One region of the Bradyrhizobium sp. 930_D9_N1_4 genome, then DNA from elsewhere that is predicted to be linked to it. Evidence: riboswitches for the same ligand, from Rfam matches in the RefSeq annotation. Region 1 holds a riboswitch; the other holds the start of a gene.

Region 1 (8,954 bases):
GGCCAGATAAAGCGTCCAGATCGCAACGAAGCACGCGATGAGAAGCGGCACGGCCCAGCCCGCTTCGACACCATCGAGCCAGCACAGGAATGGCCGGCGCCATCGCGCCGGCGCGCGATCGGACCGTTCGGCCATCGCCTGAAATGCAAAATCAATCGGCAAGGGAATCAAATGAAAGAAGGGACGTGATGTGCGAGCGATGCACATCTAGTTCAGAGCAGAAACAAATAGCAATGAAAGCAGACTGGAAGAGCTCAAAGCTGACGCGAGGCTGACAAGCGACAACGGCGCCGCTGATGACAGCGACGCCGTTCGATTGATCGGGAAGAAAAGTGCGAGACGCACCCTCGCCTTACTCGGTCTTGTCGATGTTCCAGAACACGGGGGTCGCCGGGCCGTCGATCACGCCGGTGAGCGACTTCCGCCATGCGCTCGGAATCTGGAACTGACCAAGCGGCATGTAGAGCACCTGATCGTAGGCTTCCTTCTGGATCTCGGCCGCGATCTTCTTCTGATCGTCGAGCGAGGCGGCCCGGACGAAATCGTCCTTGAGCTGCTCGATCCTGGCATCCTCCGCCCAACCGAACCAGCCGCCCTTCTTGCCCTGGCCGCCGACGGCAACGTTGGAGATCGGGTTGGACGCGTCGGCGCTGACCCAGTTGGTGATGAAGATGTTCCAGCCGCCCTCCTTCGGGGGCTTCATGCTGGCGCGCCGGCTCACCACCGTCTGCCAGTCGGTGGCCTGAAAATCGACCTTGAAGCCGGCGTCGCGCAGTTGCTGGGCCACCACGATCGGTTGAGCCTTCAGCGTCAGCACATCGCCCGGCGCCATGAGCACGATTGGTGTTCCGTCGTAACCGGATTCGGCGAGCGCCTTCCTGGCCGCGGCCATGTCGCCGCCTTTCGCAAGCGTCTCGCCGCCAATCTCCGTCGCGAACGGCGTGTCGCAGATGAAGGCCGCCGCGCATTCCTTGTAGAACTTGGGATTGCCGATCAGCGCATCCAGGACGTCCTTCTGCTTGATCGCCAGGAAGGCCGCGCGGCGGACCTTGACGTTATCGAATGGCGGATGGAGGAAATTCATCCGCGCGCCGGTCTGGAAGCCGAACTTGTTCAGGATGTCGAGCTTGAGCTGCTTGTCGGCTTCGATGGTGGGCAACATGTCGATGGCGAGATTTTCCATGAAATCGACGTCGCCCGACTGAAGCGCGTTCAACGCCGTCTGCGCGTCAGGCATGGTGATCCATTCGACGCGGTCGACCTTCACCACCTTGCCGCCGGAGGTCCAGCTCGCCGGCTCCTTGCGCGGCACGTAGTCGGTGTTCTTGACGTAGATCGACTTCACACCAGGCTGGAATTCGCTCTGCACGAATTTGAACGGGCCGGAGCCGATCTGCTCGGGGATCTGCTTGTCCACCGGCGTCTCGGCAAGACGCTTCGGCATCATGAAAGCCACCCGCGACGACGGCTTGCCGATCGAGTCCAGCACGAGCGCGTAGGGCTCCTTCAGCTTCAGCGTGATGGTCTTGGGGTCGCTCGCCTCGATGCCGGCGGTGAACAGCATCATCTGCTGCCCCATGCCGTCGACAGCGGCCCAGCGCTTCAGTGAGGCAACGCAATCTTCCGCGGTCACCGGCGCGCCGTCATGCCACTTCAGACCATCGCGCAGCGTGAAGGTGTAGGTCAGCTTGTCGTCGGAGATCTTCCAGTCCGCCATCTGCGGCTGGATCTTGAAGTTCGAATCCGTCGCGATCAGGGTGTCGAAAACCATGTAGCCATGGTCACGCGCGATATAGGCGCTGGTGAAAATCGGATCGAGAACGCGCAAATCCGAATGCATCACGGCGGTGATGGTCTTGCCGGCGGCAAGAACCGGCGAGGCGAGAGCCGAAAGCGCGACGACTGAGATCGCAAGTGTGGAGACGAACGTCCGGCGCCGCATGAGTTGGAACACTGAAGTTCTCCTGGAAGTTTTCTTGAGAAGCTCTCTTGTGAAGTTCCTTTGGCGAGCGGCGCCGCTGATGACAGCGGCGCCGCGTATTGGTCGGGACGAAAGGGTTTTGGATACGCCCTCGCCTTACTCGGTCTTGTCGACGTTCCAGAACACCGGGGTCGCCGGGCCGTCGAGCACGCCGGTCAGCGACTTGCGCCACGCGCTCGGCGCCAGGTACTGACCGAGCGGCACGTAGATCACCTGGTCATAGGCTTCCTTCTGGATCTCGGTCGCGATCTTCTTCTGATCGTCGAGCGAGGCGGCACGGACGAAGTCGTCCTTGAGCTTCTCGATCTTGGCGTTCTCCGCCCAGCCGAACCAGCCCTTTTTGCCCTGGCCGCCGATCGACAGATTGGAGATCGGGTTGGAGACGTCGGCGCTGACCCAGTTGGTGAAGAACATGTTCCAGCCGCCCTCCTTCGGGGGCTTCTGGCTGGCGCGACGGCTCACCACCGTCTGCCAGTCGGTCGCCTGAGCGTCGACCTTGAAGCCGGCTTCGCGGAGCAACTGCACCGCAACGGTCGGCTGCGCCTTCAGCGTCACGACGTCACCGGGCACCATGACCACGACGGGGGTGCCGTCATAGCCGGACTCGGCGAGCGCCTTCTTGGCTTCGGCCATGCCGTTGCCCTTGACCAGCGATTCCGAGCCGACATCGGTTGCGAACGGAGTGTCGCAGATGAAGAAGGCGCCGCAGATCTTGTAGTATTTGGGATTGCCGACGAGCGCGTCGAGCACATCCTTCTGGTTCATGGCCAGAAGTGCTGCACGGCGGATCTTCGGATTGTCGAAGGGCGGATAGAGGAAGTTCATGCGACCGAGGGTCTGGTAGCCGAACTTGTTCAGCGTCTCGACCTTGAGATCGGCATTGCCTTCGAGCACCGGCAGCAGATCCCACGGCGGCACTTCCATGAAGTCGATGTCGCCCGATTGCAGCGCGTTCACCGCGGTCTGCGAGTCCGGCATGGTGATCCACTCGACGCGGTCGACCTTCACCACCTTGCCACCGGCAGTCCAGCTCGCCGGCTCCTTGCGCGGCACGTAATCGGTGTTCTTGACGTAGACCGCCTTCACGCCGGGCTGGAATTCACCCTGCACGAACTTGAAGGGGCCGGAGCCGATCTGCTCGGGGATCTGCTTGTCCGCCGGCGTCTCGGCGAGGCGCTTCGGCATCATGAAGGCCACGCGCGAGGACGGCTTGCCGATCGATTCGAGCACCAGGCCGTAGGGCTCCTTGAGCTTCAGCGTGATGGTCTTGGGATCGGTCGCCTCGATGCTGGCCGTAAAGGTCATCATCTGCTGGCCCATGCCGTCGACCGCGGCCCAGCGCTTGAGCGAAGCGACGCAGTCTTCCGCCGTCACCGGCGCGCCGTCATGCCATTTCAGGCCGTCGCGCAGCGTGAAGGTGTAGGTCAGCTTGTCATCGGAGATTTTCCAGTCCGCCATCTGCGGCTGGATCTTGAAGGTCGAATCCGTCGTGATCAGCGTGTCGTAGACCATGTAGCCATGGTCTCGCGTGATGTAGGCGGTGGTGAAGATCGGATCGATGATGCGCAGATCCGAATGCATCACCGCGGTGATGGTCTTGCCGGCCGCAAAGACCGGCGAGGCCATTGCGGTGGACAACGCGACGACCGACAGCGCGAGTGTGGAGGCGAACGCGCGACGCCCCCGGCGCATCAAGCTCAACATAAAAGTTTCTCCTGACGTGAAACTGTTCAAAGGCAGATTATTGGTTGAGCATTCGGTTCGTTCCTTGGGCGAACTAACCTCATGCAATGCCTTTATCTTTTCGAGACTTGCAGACAGTGTTGAGCGCGTCAATCCGGTTTCGGTGCAGCCCATGGCATCGCGTGCACGGGCTCCACAAAGATCGGTTTGGCACTACAACACTCTCCACGCGTCCTCCTCGCGCCAATGCAATGCGCATTCCATCTTTCGAAGCTTGAGAGACATTGAGATGAATCCAGCCAATCTTCCCTTCGATTCCGAAGCGATGCTCGAGGGCCTGCGCACCTGGGTGGAATGCGAAAGCCCGACCTGGGATGCCGGCGCCGTTAACCGCATGCTCGATATCGCAGCGCGGGATATGGCGATCATGGGTGCGACGATCGAACGCATCGGCGGACGCCAGGGCTTTGGCGGCGTCATCCGCGCGCGCTTTCCCCACCCGAAGCAGGGCGAGCCCGGCATCCTGATCGCCGGCCACATGGACACGGTCCACCCCATCGGCACGATCGAGAAGCTGAAATGGCGGCGCGAAGGCAACAAGTGCTACGGCCCCGGCATCTACGACATGAAGGGCGGCAACTACCTTTCGCTGGAAGCGATCCGGCAGCTTGCGCGCGCCTCCTTCACGACGCCCCTGCCGATCACCGTGCTGTTCACGCCGGATGAGGAAGTCGGCACGCCCTCGACGCGCGACATCATCGAGGCGGAAGCCGCCCGCAACAAATATGTGCTGGTGCCCGAACCAGGCCGCGCCGACAACGGCGTCACCACCGGACGTTACGCCATCGCGCGATTCAATCTCGAAGCGACGGGACGGCCGAGCCACGCCGGCGCAACATTGTCGGCGGGACGCTCGGCGATCCGCGAGATGGCGCGGCAGATCCTCGCCATCGACGCGATGACGACGGAGGATTGCACCTTCTCGGTCGGCGTCGTGCATGGCGGGCAATGGGTCAATTGCGTTGCCACAACTGCGACCGGCGAGGCGCTCTCCATGGCCAAGCGCCAGGCCGATCTCGACCGCGGCGTCGAGCGCATGCTGGCGCTGTCGGGCACGTCCAACGATGTCACCTTCAAGGTGACGCGCGGCGTGACGCGGCCGGTGTGGGAGCCGGATGCCGGCACGATGGCGCTGTATGAAAAGGCGCGCGGCATCGCCAAATCGCTCGGCCATGAATTGCCACATGCGAGCTCGGGCGGCGGCTCCGATGCCAACTTCACGGGCGCGATGGGCATCCCCTCGCTCGACGGCCTCGGCGTGCGTGGCGGCAACGGCCACACGCTCGAAGAGTTCATCGAGGTCGACAGCCTGGTCGAACGCGGGCGCCTGATGGCGGGATTGCTGGCGACGCTGGCGTAAACTGAATCGACTTCGCACTGCACAATACGTTGGCAGTCGCGGTTGAAATTTAGCCTTGTCTAAAAATGAGGCGCATCGTACTGCTCGATGGTCCACGCGACGATGCGGGAGAGATCGCAACGAAGGCCACCAGCCTTTTTTTTGCGGCGCCGACGGAGCAACCGCCCCGGAAACTCTCAGGCAAAAGGACTGTATCGTCAGGACGATCTGGAGAGAGACGGCACGATTGAAAGTCGTGACGTCCACCGAAGGGGATAGTCCGCATAGACGTCATGAGGTCAGGCCTCGTGGGTCCGTGCCGGATCAAGCTCTCAGGTAACCGTGACAGATGGGGCGCCGAACGGCCTTGCGGCCGGCGGTCAGCCGTCTCTAACTCACGGGAGCCCTGAACTTTCCATGACCCATATCGCCATCATCGGCGCCGGCATCACCGGCGTAACGACTGCCTATGCCCTGCTCGATCGCGGCTACAAAGTCACGGTGCTCGACAAGCACCGCTACGCCGCGATGGAGACCTCGTTCGCCAATGGCGGGCAACTCTCCGCCAGCAATGCCGAGGTGTGGAACAGCACCGCGACGATCCTGAAAGGCTTACGCTGGATGTTCCGGCGCGATGCGCCGCTGCTGATGAACCCGCGACCGAACTGGCACAAATATTCGTGGATGAGCGAGTTCGTCGCCAACATCGGCAACTACCGCGCCAACACCATCGAGACGACGCGGCTCGCGATCGAAGCGCGCAAGCATCTGTTCGAGATCGCGACCCGCGAGGGCATCGACTTCGATCTCGAACGCCGCGGCATCCTCCACATCTATCACGACAAGAAGGGTTTCGAATCCGGCCTGCGCGTCAACGCGCTGTTGCAGGAAGGCGGATTGGATCGCCGCCCGGTGACATCCGAAGAAATCCGCACGATCGAGCCGACGTTGCGCAAGGATTGTTACGGCGGCTTCTACACGCCCTCGGATGCGACCGGCGATATCCACAAGTTCACCCGCGGGCTTGCGGACGCCTGCAAACGGCGCGGCGCGACCTTCATCCACGAAGCCGACATCGACTCCGTAGCCCAGGCCGGTGGCGGCTTTGTCATCGGCTGGGCTGATCTTTCTGCCAGTGATGCTGTCGCATCCGCGCGCGGCATGCTGAAGGCGGACGGCGTCGTGGTCTGCGCCGGCGTCGCCAGCCGTCACTTCGCCAGCCTGCTCGACGAGCGCGTCAACGTCTATCCGGTGAAGGGCTATTCGATCACCGTGCAGCTCGACACCGCTGAAAGCCGCAACGCGACGCCGACCGTGAGCCTGCTCGACGAAGCCGCCAAGATCGTCACCAGCCGGCTCGGCGCCGATCGTTTTCGCGTGGCCGGCACCGCCGAATTCAACGATTTCAACCGCGACATCCGCGCCGACCGCGTGCAGCCGCTGGTCGACTGGGTCCGCGGCAACTTCCCGGCCGTCGAGACGTCCAGGGTGGTGCCGTGGGCCGGGCTGCGGCCGATGATGCCGAACATGATGCCGGTGGTGCGCGCGGGCCGGATGCCCGGCGTCTTCTTCAACACCGGCCACGGTCATCTCGGCTGGACCCTGTCCGCCGCGACCGCGCAGATGATTGCCGGAACCATCGACGGCTGGCGCGGCCTCAACGCGCCGCCAACCGCGCCTTCGCTTCAGCAAAAACTTGGGGTTGAGCGCGAGTTACGTCATGCATCCTGAGTGGTCGATATCAGCCACCGGGCGGCCCCTTGCGACCGCCCTGCCCTTGGCACACAATTTGCCCCGAAAGATCGGCTTCTCCGGCCGGCTTTCCAGCCCGAGTGACAGGCGTGCATGATAGACACAATCGATTCCACGGGCGCTTCTCGGCCCCACCAGTTCCGCAGCCGGAGATAGGTGCATGCTAGGTTATCTCATTCGCCGCGTTCTGGCCGCCGTGCCTGTGATGGGCGTCGTCGCGCTGTTCGTGTTCCTGTTGCTGCGGCTGACGCCGGGCGATCCCGCCGCGATCCTCGCCGGCGACAACGCGACACCCGAACGGCTCGAGCGCATCCGCGACTCGCTCGGCCTCAACGAGCCGCTGATCGTGCAATTCGTCACCTGGGTGAACAAGCTGCTGCATGGCGATCTCGGGACATCGCTGATCTCCAACCTGCCGGTCATCAAGATGATCAGCCAGCGCATGGAGCCGTCGATCTCGATCGCGCTCTCGACCATTATCCTCGCCGTCATCGTCGCCGTGCCGCTCGGCGTCATCGCGGCGTGGAAGCACGGCACCTGGATCGACCGTTTCGTGATGGGCCTCTCCGTGCTCGGCTTCTCGGTGCCGGTGTTCGTGGTCGGCTACATCCTGATCGAGGTCTTCGCGATCGACCTGCGCTGGGTGCCGGTGCAGGGCTTCCGCAGCATCTTCAACGGTTTCGGCCCGTTCTTCGAGCGCATCATCCTGCCGACCTGCGCACTGTCCTTCATCTACATCGCGCTGATCGCGCGCATGACGCGCGCGGCAATGCTCGACGTGCTCGGTGAGGACTATGTGCGGACAGCACGCGCGAAGGGCATCAACGAGGTCGCGGTGATGATGCGGCACGCGCTGCGCAACGCCGCCGTGCCCGTGATCACCGTGATCGGCACCGGTTTTGCGCTGCTGATCTCCGGCGTCGTCGTGACCGAGAGCGTGTTCAACATCCCCGGCATCGGCCGGCTCACGGTGGACGCGGTGCTGGCGCGCGACTACCCGGTGATCCAGGCCATGATCTTGCTGACGTCGCTGATCTACGTCGTCGTCAATCTCCTGATCGACGTCGCCTACACGCTGCTCGATCCCCGGATCCGGTACTAGGGCCAAGGATAACAACAACAATGTCCGTCGATAGCCTTCCCCAGTCCTCCATTCCGATCACGTCGCCGCTGCGACCGCGCTTCGGATTCCTGACCTCGACGCCGATCATCGCGGCGGCCACGATCCTGCTCACCTTGATCGTGCTGGTTTCGATCCTGGCACCCCTGATCGCGCCGCATGATCCGGTCCAGCTTGCCCCCTCGCAACGGCTCAAGCCCTCGTCGGCGCAGTTCCTGCTCGGTACCGACGCCTATGGCCGTGACCTGTTGTCGCGCGTCATCTATGGCGGCCGCATCTCGCTGCTGATCGGCATCGGCGCGGCGATCATGTCTGTCGTCATCGGCCTCGCGATCGGCCTCGTCTCCGGCTTCTTCAAGCTGGTCGATTCCGTGCTGATGCGCGTCATGGACGGCCTGATGGCGATGCCGAGCATCCTGCTCGCGATCGCCGTGGTGTCGCTGTCCGGCGCCAGCATCTGGACCGTGCTGATCGCGATCACCATTCCCGAAGTCCCACGCGTGGCGCGACTGGTGCGTTCGGTCGTGCTGTCGGCGCGCGAAGAGCCTTATGTCGAAGCCGCAATCTCGGTCGGCTCGTCGCTGCCGAAGATCATGTGGCGGCATCTGATGCCGAACACGATCGCACCGCTGATCGTCCAGGGCACCTATGTCTGCGCCTCCGCGATCCTCACCGAGGCCATCCTCTCCTTCCTCGGCGCCGGCATCTCGCCGGAGACGCCGACCTGGGGCAACATCATGGCCGAAGGCCGCCAGTATTTTCAGCTCAAGCCAACGCTGATCTTCTGGCCGGGCCTGCTGCTCTCGATCGCGATTCTCAGCATCAATCTGATCGGCGACGCCGCCCGCGACGCACTCGATCCGCGCATGAAGCAGCGGGAAGGCAAGTGATGAGCGATAAAGCGATGACCAGCCCCATCCTCGACATCAGTAACCTCGTCGTCTCCATCGGCAAGAAGCCCGGCGCGCACAAGATCATCGACGGCATCTCGATCCAGGTGCACGAGCGCGAGACGCTGT
Region 2 (8,954 bases), 160 kb from region 1:
GTTCTTGCGACAAGGCCGGCGAGTTCAGGAGCGCGCCGTATTCGGCGGAGTATGTTTTCCTGAAGAAGGGCTGAAAGCTCAGCGGTCCGTGACCTCGCGCTCGGCCTGCGCCAGCTCTGCCGCCGCGAGATCGCCGGTCTCCTCGAGCCGCGCTTTCGCGGTCATCTGGACGTGGGCGGCGAGTGTCGGCATGCGCGCGATCAGGGCGTGAAAGTCCTGGGCGTCGAGCAGCAGCAGCCGGCTCTTGCGCGTCGCGGTGACCGTCCCGCTGCGCTTCGTCTTGTGCAGCAGTGCGATCTCGCCGAAGAAAGTGCCGTCACCGAGCCGCACCTGCTGGCTCGGTAGCGCGATCTCGACCTCGCCGGCGGTGATGAAATACATCGACGAGGCCGCATCGCCGCGACGGACCAGGATCTCGCCCTGCTCGATGGTGCGCGCCCGCAGGAGCCGCATGATGTCGGCGATCTCCGCCGCCGACAAATGCGAGAACAGCGGCACCCGCGCCAGCATGCCCCAGGTCACGACGAAGTCGCGGCGCCTCACCTCTTCCGCAAACGCAGAGGAGATGATCGCGACCGGCAGCGCGATCATGGCGAAGCCCGAGACGATCGCGAACACCGAGATGAATTTGCCGAGCGGCGTTACCGGCACGACGTCGCCATAGCCGACGGTGCCGAGCGTCACGATCGCCCACCACATCGCGTCCGGAATGGTGCCGAGCTTGCTGGGCTGCACATCACGCTCGATGGCGTAGAGCAGCGAGGCAAACGTCAGGACCACACCGAACAGGATGACGACGCATCCGATCAGCGCTCGCCGCTCGGCATGGACGGCGGCGAGCAGCGAGCGCATCGCCGGCGAATACCGAATGAGCTTGAAGAACGGCAGCACGCCGAGCGCCGCCAGCGTCGCGTGGCGGCCCGTGGCGAGCACGATGGCCGCGGGCAGGAACGCCAGGAGGTCGATGATCCCGAGCGCTGAGAAGGCATAGCCAAGCCGGTCGGCGAGCGCGGAGCCCTTGCGCGGCGTGTGGCCCGCCACCGTCCAGAGCCGTGCGGCATATTCCAGCGCGAACACGATCACCGAGAGGATGGTGATGCCCGCGAACAGCGCACCGTAGTGATCGTCCAGCTCCGGCACCGAGGCCAAAATCATCGCGGCGACGTTGAGCACGATGACGCCGATGATGAGCTGGATGAAGCGCGATCCAGCCGAATAGGCCAGCGGATCGTGCTCCAGCAATTCGTAGAGGCGATCCCTCAAATCGGGATCGCGAAGCCCAGTTCCTCGCGGAACGAGGCGCATCGGGATTAAGCGCCTGCCATCGCTTTTTCGATCGCCGCCAGCGCTTCGGTTGCCTTGGCGCCGTCGGGGCCGCCGGCCTGCGCCATGTCGGGCCGACCGCCGCCGCCCTTGCCGCCGAGCGCTTCGGAGGCGATCTTCACCAGATTGACCGCGTTGAAGCGCGCGGTCAGGTCGGCTGTGACGCCGACCACGACGCCGGCTTTGCCGTCCTCGGTGACGCCGACGATGGCGACCACGCCGGAGCCGATCTGCTTCTTGGCCTCGTCCGCGAGGCTCTTGAGATCCTTCATCTCGATGCCTTCGACCGCACGCGCCATCAGCTTGACGCCGCCGGCCTCGCGCACGCTGGAAGCTGCGCCATCGCCGCTTGACGCGCCGCCGCCCATCGCGAGCTTCTTGCGGGCGTCTGACAATTCGCGCTCAAGCTTCTTGCGCTCGTCCATCAGCGCGGTGATGCGCGCGGGGACGTCGTCGATCGAGGTGCGCAGCTCGTGGGCCGCGGCCTTCGCCAGCGCCATGGTCTCGTTGGCGTGACGGCGGGCGTAATTGCCGGTCAGCGCCTCGATGCGGCGCACGCCGGAGGCGACCGCGCTCTCGCCGGTCAGCGTGATCAGGCCGATATCGCCGGTGCGCCGCACATGGGTGCCGCCGCAGAGCTCGACCGACCAGCCAAGCGCATTGACGCCGCGCTCACGCGCGGTGCGGCCCATCGAGACGACGCGAACCTCGTCGCCATACTTCTCGCCGAACAGGGCGCGCGCCCCGGCCTCGCGGGCCTCGTCAACGCCCATCACGCGCGTGGTGACTTCGTCATTCTCCAGCACCACGTCGTTGGCGATGTCCTCGACGCGGGCGAGCTCTTCGGCCGTGATCGGCTTCGGATGCACGAAGTCGAAGCGCAAACGATCCGGCGCGACCATCGAGCCGCGCTGGGCGATGTGATCGCCAAGCACCTGACGCAGCGCCTCGTGAATCAGATGCGTCGCCGAGTGATGTGCGCGGATCGAGGAGCGCCTGGAATGATCGACCTCGAGCTGGAGCGCGGTGCCGAGCTTCAGCTCGCCGCTCTCGACCGTGCCGACATGCACGAAGAAATCGCCGAGCTTCTTCTGCGCATCGGTGACGCGGAACTTGATGCCGCCCTCGCCCAACAACACGCCGGTGTCGCCGACCTGGCCGCCGGACTCCGCATAGAACGGCGTCTGGTTCAGCACGATCGCGCCGGTTTCGCCCGCCTTGAGGCTGTCGGCTTCCTTGCCGTCCTTCACCAGCGCGGTCACCACGCCTTCGGCGCTCTCGGTCTCGTATCCCAAAAATTCGGTGGCTCCGAGCTTCTCGCGCAGCGGGAACCAGATCGCTTCGGAGGCGGCTTCGCCAGAACCCTTCCAGGATTCGCGCGCCTTGGCCTTCTGGCGCTCCATCGCATCGGTGAACGAGGCCTGATCGACGCCGATGCCGCGCGACTTCAGCGCGTCCTGCGTCAAATCCAGCGGGAAGCCGTAGGTGTCGTAGAGCGTGAAGGCGACGTCGCCGTCGAACATGTCGCCTTTCTTCAGGCCGGCCGACTTCTCGTCGAGAATCGACAAGCCGCGCACCAGCGTCTTGCGGAAGCGGGTCTCTTCCAGCCGCAGCGTTTCCTCGATCAGATTTTCCGCGCGCATCAAATCGGGATAGGCCTGGCCCATCTCGCGCACCAGCGCCCACACCAGCCGATGCATCAGCGGCTCCTTGGCGCCGAGCAGCTGCGCATGGCGCATCGCGCGGCGCATGATCCGGCGCAGCACATAGCCGCGGCCCTCGTTCGACGGCAGCACGCCGTCCGCAACCAGGAAGGCCGAGGAACGCAGATGGTCGGCGATGACGCGGAACGAGGCCACGGTCTGCTCGTTCGGCCCGTGGCCCAGCGCCGACGAGGTCGCGTCGATCAAATGACGGAACAGGTCGGTCTCGAACACGCTGTCGACGCCCTGCATGATCGAGGCCATGCGCTCGAGGCCCATGCCGGTGTCGATCGAGGGACGCGGCAGGTCAACGCGCTGCTCCTTCGTCACCTGCTCGTATTGCATGAACACGAGATTCCAGAATTCGAGGAAGCGGTCGCCGTCCTCTTCCGGCGAGCCGGGAGGACCGCCCCAGATGTGGTCGCCGCGGTCGATGAAGATTTCCGAACACGGGCCGCACGGGCCGGTGTCGCCCATCGCCCAGAAATTGTCCGACGTCGGGATGCGGATGATGCGGTCCTCGGAGAATCCGGCGATCTTCTTCCAGAGGCCAGCCGCCTCGTCGTCGGTGTGGTAGACGGTGACGAGCAACTTGTCCTTCTTGAGCCCGTATTCCTTGGTGATCAGCTTCCAGGCCAGCTCGATCGCGCGTTCCTTGAAATAGTCGCCGAACGAGAAGTTGCCGAGCATCTCGAAGAAGGTGAGATGGCGCGCGGTGTAGCCGACATTGTCGAGGTCGTTGTGCTTGCCGCCGGCGCGCACGCATTTCTGCGACGTGGTGGCGCGCTGATACGGCCGCTTCTCGACGCCGGTGAAGACGTTCTTGAACTGCACCATGCCGGCATTGGTGAACATCAACGTCGGATCGTTGCGCGGCACCAATGGCGAGGACGACACGATCTCGTGGCCGTTCTCGGCAAAGAAGTTCAGAAAGGTCGACCTGATCTCGTTGACGCCGCTCATGTTCATCCAATCGGGTGTGCTTGGACCCGCCAATTTGCCATCCAAACCTGTCGATTTGGGCTGATATCTGCGGGCCACAGCGCTTTTAGACAAGGCCAGCTTCGCTGTCCAGAAACTGTGCAGAGAGATCAGTGGGTTGCCGCAGGCGCGCAATCCCGTTGCAATCCCTTTGGAAAGCCGCAAAGGCCGCGTTGACAGGCTTGGCCGGCCTGTGGTCTGTACCCATCTGTATCGTACGGCCACGTCGGGAGAGACCGGCAACTTGGTAGCCGGCGCCGAAGGAGCAACCGCCCCGGAAACTCTCAGGCAAAAGGACCGCGTGGCTTTGACGACATCTGGAAAGAGGCGCCGACGGGCTTAGGTCCGGACTGCGTCCGCCGACGGGATAATACTCTCAGGCACAGCGACAGATGGGGCTTCGACTGGTGTCCACGGGAAATCGTTCCCGGGGAACCGCCGAGGACCCTGTAATGTCAGTACGTGACGACAAAGACTCCCTGAAACGTACCCCCCTTTACGACTTGCATGTCTCCCTCGGCGGCAAGATGGTGCCGTTCGCGGGCTATGACATGCCCGTGCAATATCCTGCCGGCGTGCTGAAAGAGCACCTCCAGACCCGCACCGCCGCCGGCCTGTTCGACGTCTCCCACATGGGCCAGCTCGCACTTCGGCCGAAATCGGGCAAGGTCGAGGACGCCGCCCGCGCGCTGGAGCGGCTGGTGCCGCAGGACATCGTGGCGATTGCACCGGGCCGCCAGCGCTACGCCCAGTTCACCAATAAGGATGGCGGGCTTCTCGACGATCTCATGGTCGCCAATTTCGGCGATCATCTGTTCCTGGTCGTCAACGCCGCCTGCAAGGACGCGGACGAGGCGCATCTGCGCGCGAATCTCTCCAGCGACTGCGTCATCGATTCGCTTGCCGACCGCGCACTGATCGCGCTGCAGGGCCCGAAGGCGGAATCGGCGCTGGCGAAATTATGTGCAGAAGCGCCCGCCATGAAGTTCATGGATGCCGGTCCGCACAAGGTTGCGGGTATCGACTGTTTCGTCTCGCGCTCGGGCTACACCGGCGAGGACGGTTTCGAGATTTCGGTCCCCGCGGCCGATGCCGCGCGTCTCGCCAGGACGCTGCTCGACAATCCCGACGTGATGCCGATCGGCCTAGGCGCCCGCGACAGTCTGCGGCTGGAAGCCGGGCTCTGTCTCTACGGCCACGACATCGACACCGCGACCACGCCGGTTGAAGCCGCGCTGGAATGGTCGGTGCAGAAGAGCCGCCGCACCGGTGGCGCCCGTGCCGGCGGCTTTCCGGGCGCCTCGAATATCCTCGCTCATTTCGATCACGGCGCATCCCGCCGCCGCGTCGGCCTGCTCGCGCAAGGCCGCGCCCCGGTGCGCGAGGGCGCGCTGCTGTTTGCGGACGACGCAGGCGGTGACGCAATCGGAAAAGTCACCTCGGGCGGTTTCGGCCCGAGCCTGAATGCGCCGGTCGCGATGGGCTATGTGCCCACGAGCCTGAGCGCGCTCGATACAAAGCTCTTTGCCGAGGTGCGCGGGCAACGCTTAGCCCTCACCGTCGCCGCCATGCCCTTCGTGAAAAATACCTACAAACGCTGAGGACTGAGACAATGACCACGACGCTGTACACCTCCGACCATGAATGGCTGGCCATCGACGGCGACGTCGCCACCGTTGGGATCACCGACTACGCGCAGTCCCAGCTCGGCGACGTCGTGTTCGTCGAGCTGCCCAAGGTCGGCCGCACGCTGAAGAAGACCGAAGCCGCCGCCGTCGTGGAATCGGTCAAGGCCGCATCAGACATCTACGCGCCCGTCTCGGGCGAGGTGACCGAGATCAACGACGCACTCGCCGCAGAGCCGGCGCTGGTGAACTCCGACGCGCAAGGCAAGGCGTGGTTCTTCAAGATCAAAATTGCCGACAAGAGCGAGCTCGGCGGCCTCATGGATGAGGCCGCGTACAAGGCGCATACGGCGTGAGATGAGAACTCCAACCTCATTCTCAGTGTCATCACCCGCGCAGGCGGGTGATCCAGTACGCCGCGGCTTCTCGGTTAAATCACGAACGCCTGCGTCTACTGGATGCCCCGCCTTCGCGGGGCATGACAGCGGAGTGATGAGGCGAACCGCTACCACATCATCGCCCGCCCGAGTGCGCATTGCGCACAAGGCGGGCGATGACAGCAACTCCTAAGCGAGGACCCATGATGACCGCGCACCGCAAATCCAACGGCGACACCGCCACCTTCGTTCGCCGCCACATCGGCCCCTCCGCGCGCGATGTCACCGCGATGCTGGAAGCCGTCAGCGCCAAAAGCGTCGACGCGCTGATGGCGGAAACGCTGCCGGCTTCGATCCGACAGGCCGCCCCGCTCGATCTCGGCAAGCCCTTGAGCGAGACCGAGGCGATCGCGCACATGGCCGAGCTCGCACGTCAGAACCAGGTGTTCACCTCGCTGATCGGCCAGGGCTATTCCGGCACGATTTTGCCCGCGGTGATCCAGCGCAACATCTTGGAGAACCCGGCCTGGTACACGGCGTACACGCCCTACCAGCCCGAGATCAGCCAGGGCCGGCTGGAAGCGCTGCTCAACTTCCAGACCATGATCTGCGATCTCACCGGGCTCGACGTCGCCAACGCCTCGCTGCTCGATGAAGCCACCGCCGCCGCCGAAGCCATGGCGCTGGCGGAGCGGCACTCGCGGGTCGAGGCAAAGGCCTTCTTCGTCGACAAGGACGTCCATCCGCAGACGCTCGCGGTGATGCGCACCCGCGCCGCGCCGCTCGGCTGGACCCTGGTCGTCGGCGATCCCCTCACCGATCTCGACAAAGCGGACGTGCTCGGCGCGCTGCTGCAATATCCGGGCTCTTCGGGCGCGGTGCGCGACATCAGGCCCGCGATCGCGGCACTGAAAGCCAAGGGCGCGCTGGCCATCGTGGCCGCTGATCTCCTGGCACTGACATTGCTGGCGTCGCCCGGCGAGCTCGGCGCCGACATCGCGATCGGCTCGGCGCAACGCTTTGGCGTGCCGATGGGCTATGGCGGACCGCACGCGGCCTATATGGCGGTGCGCGATGCGCTGAAGCGCTCGCTGCCCGGCCGCCTCGTCGGCCTCTCCGTGGATTCGCGCGGCGCACCGGCCTACCGCCTCGCGCTCCAGACCCGCGAGCAGCACATCCGCCGCGAGAAGGCGACCTCCAACATCTGCACCGCGCAGGTGCTGCTCGCCGTGATCGCCTCGATGTATGCGGTCTATCACGGCCCGGAAGGACTGGCGCAGATCGCGCGCAACGTCCATCGCCGCGCCGCCGTGCTCGCGGCCGGCCTGCGCAAGCTCGGCTTCACGCTGCAGTCCGAAAGCTTCTTCGACACGCTCAGCGTCGATGCCGGCGCCAGGCGCGCCGAGATCGTCGCTCGCGCGGCCGCCCAGACAATCAATCTCGGCGTCGGCGAAACGAGCTTGCGCATCGCGCTCGACGAGACCACGACATCAGCCACGGTCGAAGCCGTCTGGCGCGCCTTCGGCGGCACGCTTGCCTATGCCGAGGTCGACGCGACCACGCGCGAGGCGCTGCCGGACGCGCTGAAGCGCGCGACCGAATTCCTCACCCATCCGGTGTTCCACGCGCATCGCTCGGAAACCGAGATGCTACGCTACATGCGCAAGCTCAGCGACCGCGACCTCGCGCTCGACCGCGCCATGATCCCGCTCGGCTCCTGCACGATGAAGCTGAACGCGACCACCGAGATGATGCCGCTGACCTGGCCGGAATTCGGCAGCCTCCACCCGTTCGCCCCGCGCGAGCAGGCCAAGGGCTATCACGCGCTGTTCGCGCGGCTGGAAAAATGGCTGTGCGACATCACCGGCTATGACGCGATCTCGCTGCAACCGAATTCGGGCGCGCAGGGCGAATATGCCGGCCTGCTCGCGATCCGCGGCTATCACGCGGCACGCGGCGAGACGCACCGGAAAATCTGCCTGATCCCCTCCTCCGCCCACGGCACCAACCCGGCCTCGGCCGCGATGGTCGGCATGGACGTGGTGGTGGTCGCCTGTGAAAAGAACGGCGACGTCGACGTCAATGATCTCCGCGCCAAGGCGGAAAAGCACTCGGCCAATCTCGCCGCTGTCATGATCACCTATCCCTCGACGCATGGCGTGTTCGAGGAGCACATCCGCGAGATCTGCGACATCGTCCATGGCCATGGCGGCCAGGTGTATCTGGACGGCGCCAATCTCAACGCGCAGGTCGGCCTTAGCAGGCCCGGCGATTACGGCGCCGATGTCAGCCACCTCAACCTGCACAAGACCTTCTGCATCCCGCATGGCGGCGGCGGCCCCGGCATGGGCCCGATCGGCGTCAAGGCGCATCTCGCGCCGTTCCTGCCCGGTCACCCCGCGACGCAAGGCGATGCGCCGGTCGGTCCGGTCTCGGCCGCACCGTTCGGCTCGGCCTCGATCCTGACCATCTCCTACATCTACATCCTGATGATGGGCGGCGAAGGCTTGAAGCGCGCCACCGAGATCGCGATCCTCAACGCCAACTACATCGCCGCGCGCCTCGATGCGCATTTCCCGGTGCTCTACAAGAACGCCAGGGGACGCGTCGCGCATGAGTGCATCGTCGATCCCCGCGCGCTGAAGACGACGTCAGGCGTTACGGTGGACGACATCGCAAAACGCCTGATCGATTACGGCTTCCACGCGCCGACCATGAGCTTCCCGGTGCCGGGCACGCTGATGATCGAGCCGACCGAATCCGAATCGAAGGCGGAGCTGGACCGATTCTGCGACGCCATGATCGCGATCCGCAAGGAGATCGCCGAGGTCGAGGCCGGCCGCTTCAAGATCGAGGCCTCGCCTCTGCGCCACGCCCCGCACACCGTGCACGACATCGCCGATGACGACTGGGCGCGCGCCTACACCCGCAGCGAAGGCTGCTTC

The links. Region 1 has a riboswitch for glycine ahead of AB7532_RS23080 (D-amino acid dehydrogenase). Riboswitches for the same ligand answer to the same signal wherever they lie in the genome.
Region 2: another riboswitch for glycine. It lies ahead of gcvT (glycine cleavage system aminomethyltransferase GcvT); the one in region 1 lies ahead of AB7532_RS23080 (D-amino acid dehydrogenase).

What each region holds. Positions count from the first base shown of each region.
Region 1 covers NZ_CP197236.1:4,840,186-4,849,139, forward strand. The annotation lists gene AB7532_RS23060 (glycosyltransferase family 39 protein) at 1-135, opposite strand, end outside; gene AB7532_RS23065 (ABC transporter substrate-binding protein) at 353-1,954, opposite strand; gene AB7532_RS23070 (ABC transporter substrate-binding protein) at 2,078-3,685, opposite strand; gene AB7532_RS23075 (M20/M25/M40 family metallo-hydrolase) at 3,954-5,084, shown strand; glycine riboswitch at 5,180-5,286, shown strand; glycine riboswitch at 5,290-5,414, shown strand; gene AB7532_RS23080 (D-amino acid dehydrogenase) at 5,481-6,794, shown strand; gene AB7532_RS23085 (ABC transporter permease) at 6,976-7,917, shown strand; gene AB7532_RS23090 (ABC transporter permease) at 7,938-8,825, shown strand; gene AB7532_RS23095 (ABC transporter ATP-binding protein) at 8,840-8,954, shown strand, end outside.
Region 2 covers NZ_CP197236.1:5,002,906-5,011,859, forward strand. The annotation lists gene AB7532_RS23865 (DUF3455 domain-containing protein) at 1-74, shown strand, start outside; gene AB7532_RS23870 (cyclic nucleotide-gated ion channel) at 79-1,305, opposite strand; gene alaS (alanine--tRNA ligase) at 1,311-3,989, opposite strand; glycine riboswitch at 4,225-4,316, shown strand; gene gcvT (glycine cleavage system aminomethyltransferase GcvT) at 4,460-5,608, shown strand; gene gcvH (glycine cleavage system protein GcvH) at 5,620-5,988, shown strand; gene gcvP (aminomethyl-transferring glycine dehydrogenase) at 6,216-8,954, shown strand, end outside.